DNA from 2 places in the Actinomadura decatromicini genome. Region 2 is predicted to be linked to the other one. Evidence: riboswitches for the same ligand, from Rfam matches in the RefSeq annotation. Region 2 holds a riboswitch; the other holds the start of a gene.
What was found. Region 2 has a riboswitch for cyclic di-AMP ahead of FXF68_RS24435 (C40 family peptidase). Riboswitches for the same ligand answer to the same signal wherever they lie in the genome.
Positions count from the first base shown of each region.

Region 1: it holds a riboswitch for cyclic di-AMP, as region 2 does, so the genes downstream of both, FXF68_RS42825 (CHAP domain-containing protein) here and FXF68_RS24435 (C40 family peptidase) in region 2, are expected to answer to the same signal.

Region 1 covers NZ_VSRQ01000009.1:364,431-368,632, forward strand. Annotated here, with positions in the region: gene FXF68_RS36130 (SpoIIE family protein phosphatase) at 1-1,383, shown strand, start outside; cyclic di-AMP (ydaO/yuaA leader) riboswitch at 1,839-1,994, shown strand; gene FXF68_RS42825 (CHAP domain-containing protein) at 2,006-2,788, shown strand; gene FXF68_RS44575 (bifunctional glycosyltransferase/CDP-glycerol:glycerophosphate glycerophosphotransferase) at 3,004-4,202, shown strand, end outside.
Region 2 covers NZ_VSRQ01000005.1:369,010-373,211, reverse strand. Annotated here, with positions in the region: gene FXF68_RS24455 (MFS transporter) at 1-385, shown strand, start outside; gene FXF68_RS24450 (DUF4396 domain-containing protein) at 426-950, shown strand; gene FXF68_RS24445 (BlaI/MecI/CopY family transcriptional regulator) at 1,009-1,389, shown strand; gene FXF68_RS24440 (M56 family metallopeptidase) at 1,394-2,368, shown strand; cyclic di-AMP (ydaO/yuaA leader) riboswitch at 2,459-2,609, shown strand; gene FXF68_RS24435 (C40 family peptidase) at 2,616-3,659, shown strand; gene FXF68_RS24430 (SDR family NAD(P)-dependent oxidoreductase) at 3,656-4,202, opposite strand, start outside.

The sequences.
Region 1 (4,202 bases), on a different contig from region 2:
ATGTTCGGGCGCGGCAAGGAGGAGCTCATCGGGCTCCGGCTGCTGCAGACGGATCCGGGCGCCGTGCTGAGCGGGCTCTTCGACCAGTACGTCGAGGTGCTGGAGGGCGGTCCCAGCCTGGAGCGCTCCTCGATTCTCTACTCGACCGCGCAGCGGGGGCTGTCCAGATCGTCCCGGATGAGCGTGCGGTGCGTCGCGGTGCCGACCGGCGTCTGCGTGACCTGGCGCTACCACTTCCACGAGGACCGGATCGCGCGGCGCCTCGAGCGGGTGGAGCGGCTCGCCCTGATCGGGTTCGGCGAGTGGGACCTCGCGACCGGCGAGGCGGACTGGACGCCGCAGATGCTCGCCAACTACGGCCTCGCCCCGGACGAGGTGCCGCCCATGCCGCACGACCTGCCGAAGGTCGTGGCGGACGACGACCTCCCGCTGGTGGAGGAGGCCGTCCAGACGATGTTCTCGCGCCGGGAGCCGGTGGAGGCCGAGCACCGGGTGATCGGCAAGGACGGGACGCCGCGGAACCTGTGGGTGTTCGCCGAGCCGGTCCTCGGCGAGTCCGGGCTGCCGGTGTCGATCAACATCGTCTCGCAGGACATCACGCGGCGGCGCGGCGTGGAGCGGGCGCTCGCCGAGACGCGCCGGCAGATGCTGAAGCAGCAGGAGCGCATGGCGCAGGAGCGGCGCGTCGCGGTGACGCTGCGCCGCGCGATCATGCCGGACGAGGACGAGGTCGAGCAGCTCCCCGGCCTGCGCACCGCGATCCGCAGCATGGCGGCGGAGACCACCGCCCGGATCGGCGGGGACTGGTTCGCGCTGCGCCGGCTGCCGAACGGCCGGGCCCTGTTCGCGATCGGCGACGCGGCCGGGCACGGCCTGCCCGCGGCCGCGTCGATGGCCCGCACCCGCAACGGGCTGCTCGGCCTGTCCTGCACGGGCGAGCCGGTGGGACGGCTCGTCGGCTGGCTGAACGACCTGGTCAGCAGCATGGAGCCGCCCGCGACGGGCACCGCGATCGTCGCCGAGTTCGAGCCGCGCGGCCGCGTCCTGGAGTGGACGTGCGCCGGGCACCCGCCGCCGATCCTGATCCGGGACGACCGGGCGGTGCCGCTGGAGGCCGTCCGGGACCCGCTGCTCGGCGCGATGCCGGAATGGGAGTACATGACGGTCGCGACGCGGCTCCTGCCCGGCGACATGCTGTTCCTCTACACCGACGGGCTGGTCGAGCGGCGCGACGCCGACCTGGACGAGCGGATCGACCGGCTCACCGGCATCCTGCAGGACTGCGCCCGGCAGCCGGAGCGGATGCTCGACCAGGTGCTGGCCCGGATGGGGCACGACCGCGCCGCCGACGACACCACGCTCTTCGCCCTGCACGTGGAGTGACGGACGGCACCTCTGACCTGCGATGATCACCCGGTGTGACTTGCGTCTCACCCCACCCGGGGCCGGAGGCCGTCCGGGAGCCGGATGACCTTGCCGAGGCAGGGGTCGCCCAAGCGTTCTTTACCAAATGCGAGAGGGCCGGTAAGCCCGCTGGACAAGGGCCTGACGGCCACTCCGGGAAAGATCGGGAACACCCTGGCACCATGGGCTGTTGATGGATCCTTGAGGACGCATTGAGCGGGCACCACGGAGTTTTGTGCCTGGTTTGCTTTCCTTGAGAAGGTTGGTACCTTCAGTCCGAATCACGCAACGCACCCCATGCGTTGCCGCCGGTCGCGTCACGCGCGGCCGAGGATCGCGGAGCGGATCCCGCCCGCGAACGCGCACCCGACCAGGGGCGCTGCATCCCATCAAGATCAGTCAGTAGATCAATCCGAATATCCGGCACCGCGTTCCGCGGTGCGAGGCCGAGTCCGTCCTGGTCGAGACGACCGGAACGGAGCCGGGGACCCAGGTTCCAGGGGTGAATCGGCGTGAGCGAGAGCCGCGCCGTAGGGCTGCTTCCATGCCCGAATCCGTCAGCTAACCCGGTAGGCGCCATGGGAGTAAGGAGATTTCCTGCATGACCGGTCGTTTCGATCGTCTTTCCCTGAGCAGGTTCACGCCCGAGGACAAGGCCGTCGGCGTCGCCGCCAGCGCGGTCCTCGCCGGGGCCATCGGCCTCGCGGTGTTCAACCCCCTCGCCGGCGAGCGTGCCGCCGCCGACGCCCCGCAGGCCGCGGCCGTCGTCCAGCAGGGCAAGGCCGCCGAGTCCCCGGCGGCCGCGAAGGCCGCCGAGAAGGCCGACGGCGGGACGGGCAACGTCTCCGCCGCCGACGCCCGCGCGGAGGGCTTCAAGGTGGCGCCCCGCGCCGTCAAGCCCTCCGAGGTCATCAAGCTGGCCGAGAAGCAGATCGGCACCCGCGAGGGCAAGGGCGGCATGACCAAGTACCACAACTGGTACGTGTCGACCCCGCAGGCCGCCGCGACCGCCGAGCGTGACGGGGGCTTCTCCGTCGACGACTACAAGGGCGCCCAGTGGTGCAACATGTTCGTCTCGTGGCTCGGCGCCCAGACCGGCGTCAAGAACATGGGCTGGGACGCCTACACCGTCCAGCACGCCACGTGGTTCAAGAAGACCGACCGGTGGGGCCACAAGGCCAAGCCCGGCGCGGTGGTGTTCTTCGACTGGAAGAACGGCTCCAGCGGCGGCATCGGCGGGATCGACCACGTCGGCATCGTCGTCAAGGACAACGGCAACGGCAAGATCACCACTGTCGAGGGCAACACCGACAACGCGGTGAAGAAGAAGGTCCGCGACAAGTCCCAGGTGGTCGGCTACGGCTACCCGGACTACGCGTCCTGATCCGCTCAGGAAGCCCCTGATCCACTCAGGAGGAAGGCGCCCGGCTCCCCGGCCGGGCTCCTTCTGGCGTTCCGGGGGAAGTGACCAAGAGCCTCCGGTGAAGTCGGGTAATGCCAACCGTTGACAGCCTTTGAACGCCCTTGGACCTCACTGCGGCGTTTCTGGAAAGGAATGCGACACCGCGTCCCGCCGGAGCGTGGGAAGGAGAGGTCGCCGTGCGCCCCGATGTCAGCGTCGTGGTGATCGCCTACAACGACGCGCGGCGGCTGCCCCGCGCGGTGGGCTCCGCGCTCGCGCAGTCGCTCGGCGGCGTCGAGACGGTCGTCGTCGACGACGCCAGCACCGACGGGACGGCCGAGATCGCCGACCGGCTGGCCGCCGCGCATCCCGGCCGGGTCAGGGCCGTCCACCTGCCGGTGAACTCGGGCGGCTGCGGGCGTCCGCGCAACACCGGGATCGAGGCGTCGTCCGGCCGGTACGTGATGTTCCTCGACAGCGACGACCTGCTGGACCGGCACGCCTGCCTGAACCTCCTCGCCGCCGCCGAGGACACCGGCGCCGACATCGTGTCGGGGCTGTGCGACCGGATCTTCCTGGACGTGCCCGTGGGCGTGAAGGGACGGGTCCGCCCCTGGTATCCGTGGCTCTACCGGAACAGGGCCGTGTACGAGGCCCTGGACGACAACCCCGACCTCCTCTACGACACGCTCTCGACCAACAAGGCGTACCGGCGGGGCTTCCTGGAGGACCACGACCTCCGTTTCGTGGAGCGGCTGCACTACGAGGACCTGCTGTTCACCGCCGAGGCGTACCTCGCGTCCGGACGGACGGCGCTGATCCCGCACCGCGTCTACAACTGGCTGGTCCGGGAGCGGACCCTCGACCCGTCGATCTCCAACCGGCGCGCCGAGCTCGCGAACTTCGCCGACCGGCTGGAGATCCACCGCCGCATCGACCGGCTGTTCGACGCGCGCGGCGCGCACGCGCTCGGACGGGCCAAGGACGTCAAGTTCGTCAACCACGATCTGATGCTCTACCTGCGCGAACTGCGCGACCGCGAGGAGTCCTACCGGGCGCGCTTCCTCGATCTGGCGGGCGGGTACCTGGCCGGGCTCGACCCGCGGGTGTTCGAGGAGGCGAACCCGCTGTCGGCGATCGCCGCCTACCTGATCCGCGAGGGCGACCACGCGGGCGCGCTCGCCGCCGCCGAGTACGACCCTGGCGGGCGCGCCGAGCTGCGGGCGCGGCTGGTCGAGCGGGACGGGCGGGTCTTCTGGGGCGCGAGCGGTCCGAGCGGGTCGCTGGGCCACCGCGTCCTGGACGTGACCGGGTTCGGCTTCCACGTCCGGCCCTTGAAGGAGCTGCGTCCGGCGAACACGGTCACGCGGCTGGAGGTGCGGGACGGGCGCGTCCG
Region 2 (4,202 bases):
GCGCCCGCTCGCCGTCGTCGGGCCGCTCGTCGCCGCCGCCGGGATGGCGCTCCCCGCCCTGTCGATGCACCCGGCGACCGTCGTGGCCGGGACGGCGATCGCGGGCGCCGGGACCGGCGCGATGTTCGTCGTCGCGTCCGCGACCGCGCTGGGTCGGGTCGCCCCGCACGAGTCCGGCATCGCGTCCGGCATCGTCAGCACGTTCCACGAGTTCGGCGCGTCCATCGGGGCCGCCGTCATCTCCAGCGTCGCCGCCGCCAGCCTCGTCGGCGACACGCTCGACGGCTTCACGGACGGGTTCGTCCTCGCCGCGATCGTCGCCGCCGTCACAGCGGCCGCCGCGGCCGCACTGACCCCCGGACGTCCGACCTCCTACAACGTGTAGGGCATACTTCCCGAGTCGGACAAGCGGCTGGAGAGTATGGATGACCACGCACAACGGGCACGAGTCGCACCAGAGCGGCACGCACGGGCACGACCACCACGCGCACGACGATCACGGGCATGCCGGGGCGGTCTCCTGGACGATGGCCGCGCAGGCGACGTTGCACTGCCTCACCGGATGCGCGATCGGCGAGGTGCTCGGCATGGTCATCGGGACGGCGTTCGGCTGGTCGAACGCGGCCACGATCGTCCTCGCCGTGATCCTCGCGTTCGTGTTCGGCTACGCGCTGACCATGCGCGGAGTGCTGAAGGCCGGGCTTTCGTTGCGGGCGGCGTTCAAGGTCGCGCTGGCCGCCGACACGGTGTCGATCGCGATCATGGAGGTGCTGGACAACGCGACCATGGTGCTGATCCCCGGCGCCATGCACGCGGGGCTGGCGGACGCGACGTTCTGGGGCGCGCTTGCCATCGCGTTCGTCGTCGCGTTCGTCCTCACGACCCCGGTGAACCGCTGGATGATCGGCAAGGGGAAGGGGCACGCGGTCGTCCACCAGTACCACCACTGACGGCTTCCAAGGCGGCGCCGGGTTCTCCGGCACAATGTGGGGAACGGAGGTGTCTCGCATGGCAGGACTGGGTGGATCGCTTGAGCGCTCCATCATGGACGTGCTGTGGGAGGCGCCCGGCCCGCTGCGGGTCCGCGAACTGCTGGCGGAACTGAACGAGAACGCCGACAGGACGCTCGCGTACAACACCGTCCAGACCGTGGCCGAGCGGCTGGCCCAGAAGGGGCTGCTGCGGCGCACGCGGGACGGGCTGGCCTTCCGCTATTCGCCGACCCGCGCCCGGGAGGAGTACGCGGTCGAGTTGATGCTCGACGCGCTCACCGAGTCCGCCGACCACGGGAGCATCCTCACCCGGTTCGCCGAGAGCGTCCCGCCGGAGGACGCGCGCCACCTGCTGGACGCCCTGCGCCGCCGCGCCTCCGGCGCCGAAGGGGAATGACGGCGTGGTCTACCTCGTCCTCGGGCTGATCGCCACCGCCGTGCTGCTCGGCTGCGCGGCGGGGCCGGTGCTCGACCGGCTGGGACGGCCCGCCGCGCATCCGGGGACCGCCGTCGCCTGCTGGGTCGGGGCCGTGACCGGCACCTTCATCGCCTGCGCCGGGGTCGTCGCGGCGGCGCTGCTGTCGCCGCCCGCGCCCGGCCACGGCCTGCTGGAATGGCTGCGCGACTGCCTGCCGCACCACGGCGGGAAGGCGATCGCCACGGCGGCGGGCGCGACCCTGGTCCTGCTCGCGGCGTGCGGGTTCCGGGTCGCGCGCGGCCTGCCCCGGCTGCGGCGCGCGGTGCGGCACCGGCGGCGGCACCGCGAGATGCTCCGGCTCGTCGCGCGGGAGGACGAGCGGCACGGCGACGTCCTCGTCCTCGACCATCCGGTCCCGGTGGCCTACTCGCTGCCCGACCGGCGGCGCGCGATCGTGGTCAGCACCGGGACGCGGGACGCCCTCACGCCGGAGGAGTTCGACGCGGTCCTCGTCCACGAGCGGGCCCACCTGCGGCAGCGGCACCACGCGCTGCTGCTCATGCTCGACCTGGCGCACGCCGTCCTGCCCTGGCCGCCCACCATCCGGCGGGCGAAGCGGACCCTTCCGCTGCTGCTGGAGATGGCCGCCGACGACGCGGCGGCACGGGCCTGCGGAGGACGGACGCTCGTCGGCGCGCTGCGGCGGCTCGCGGCGGCGCCCGGGGTGGCGTCCGGGGTGGCGTCCGGGGTGGCCGGGGCGCTCGGCGCCGCGAGCCCGGACGCCGGGGCGCTGGCGGAGCGGGTGCTGCGGCTGGAGAGCGCGGGGACGGGCGGGCCGCGCCGGGCCGGGCGGGCGGCCGCGTCCGCCTTCGCCGCGTCCGCCTTCGCCGCGCTCGCCGTCGCCGCCCCGCTGGCCGTCGCCGCCGCGACGATCACCGAGCTGACCCACCTCTGCTGAATTGTCGGATCTGCCGCTTGGGTGGCGAGATGAGGTCGTTATCTCCTACGCTGCGTCGGAGGCCGTCGCGGCGCGTCCCCGCCGGGGACGGTGGCGGCCGTGCCGAATCTCGCGGGCCCCGCGCGGCCCGCGGAACCGGGGAACCGTTTCTCCACCTGGGGTGAATCCGCTCCCGTGAGCGGTAGGGCGACTCCGGCCCGAACCCGGCAGCTCACCCGGTAGGCGGTACAGGAGAGGACACCACCGCATGCAGCGTCGCGCTGCCGATTCCGGAACGTCTGCCCGCCGAAGGATCGCCGCGGGCACGGCGTGGACGGCGTCCATCGCCCTCGCCGTGAGCCTCGCGGCTCCCCCGGCGGCGGTCGCCGAGCCGAAGCCGACCCGCAAGGAGCTGACCGCCCAGCAGAAGAAGCTCGCCGACGACGCGGAAAAGCTCAGCGAGCAGTACAACGGGCTGCGGGTCCGGCTCCAGCAGGCGCAGCGCGCCGCCAGGGTCGCCGAGGGCAACGCGGCGCGGCAGAAGAAGGCGCTGGACGAGGCGCGGGCGCGGATCGTCCAGCTCGCCGCCGACAGCTACAAGAACGGTCCGGCGGACCCGGCGGTCGCGTTCGCCTCGTCCGGCGACCCGCAGGCCGTGCTGGACCAGTCGGCCACCCTCAACTACTTCGCCCGCCAGGACGGCGCCCGCATCGCCCAGCTCCTCCAGATGATGCAGGCGGCGGAGCGCGCCCGGAAGTCGGCCGAGGCGCGGGCCAAGCAGGTCCGCGAACTCACCGAGGAAGCGAGGAAGAAGCGCAAGGACCTGCAGGCCAGGCTGAAGAAGGTCGAAGCGAAACTGGGGGTGGGGCCGGGGGCGCGCACGGGCGCGGGTCCGGCCGTGAACGTCGCTCCCGGCGGTGCTTCGGCGAAGGCCATGGCCGCGGTCGCGGCGGCGCTGAGCCAGCGCGGCGTCCCGTACTCGTGGGGCGGGGGCAGCGCGTCCGGGCCGACCTACGGCACCGCGCAGGGCGCCAACATCAAGGGCTTCGACTGCTCCGGGCTGACGCTCTACGCCTACGCCCAGGTCGGCATCAGCCTCCCCCACTACACCGGTGCCCAGTTCACCGCCGGAACCCGCGTCTCGCAGAGCCAGCTCAAGCCCGGCGACCTGGTGTTCTTCTACAGCGACCTGCACCACATGGGCCTCTACATCGGCAACGGGGACATGGTGCACGCGCCGCAGACCGGCGACGTCGTGAAGATCGCCCCGATCGCCGGCCGGCCGTTCGCGGGCGGCGTCCGGGTGGCCTAACTCGGTCGCTCGCCCTTCACCGGGGTGACCTTGTGCAGGCCGAGGGCCCGGGACAGCAGCCGGTCGCGCGTCCGCAACGGGAGGCGGGCGAGCAGGCCGAGCAGCCGCGTGTCCGGTCCGACGGTGTAGCGGGGCCTCGGCCTGCCCGCGGTCAGCGCGCGGACGACGGCCGCCGCGACGACCGACGGCGGCGCCGCCTTCGCCCGCGCCATCGAGGCGTTGACCGCGTCGAGCTGCCCCCGGTACATCGCGACCCGCTCGGGCGGCAGCCCGGCGGCCGTCGCCTCGGTGGCGGCGGCGGCCTTGGCGAAGATCGCGGTGTCCGTGAGCCCTGGTTCGACCACGACGACGCGGACGCCCCAGTGCGCCAGCTCCAGGCGCAGGGCGTCCGACATCGAGGCGAGCGCCGCCTTGCTCGCCGAGACCGGGCCGAAGAACGGGCCCGCCACCCGCGCGGTGGCGGCGGTCAGGTTGACGACCCGTCCCCGGCCGGACCTCAGCATCGGCAGGAACGCCCGCGTCACGGCGGCAGGGCCGAACACG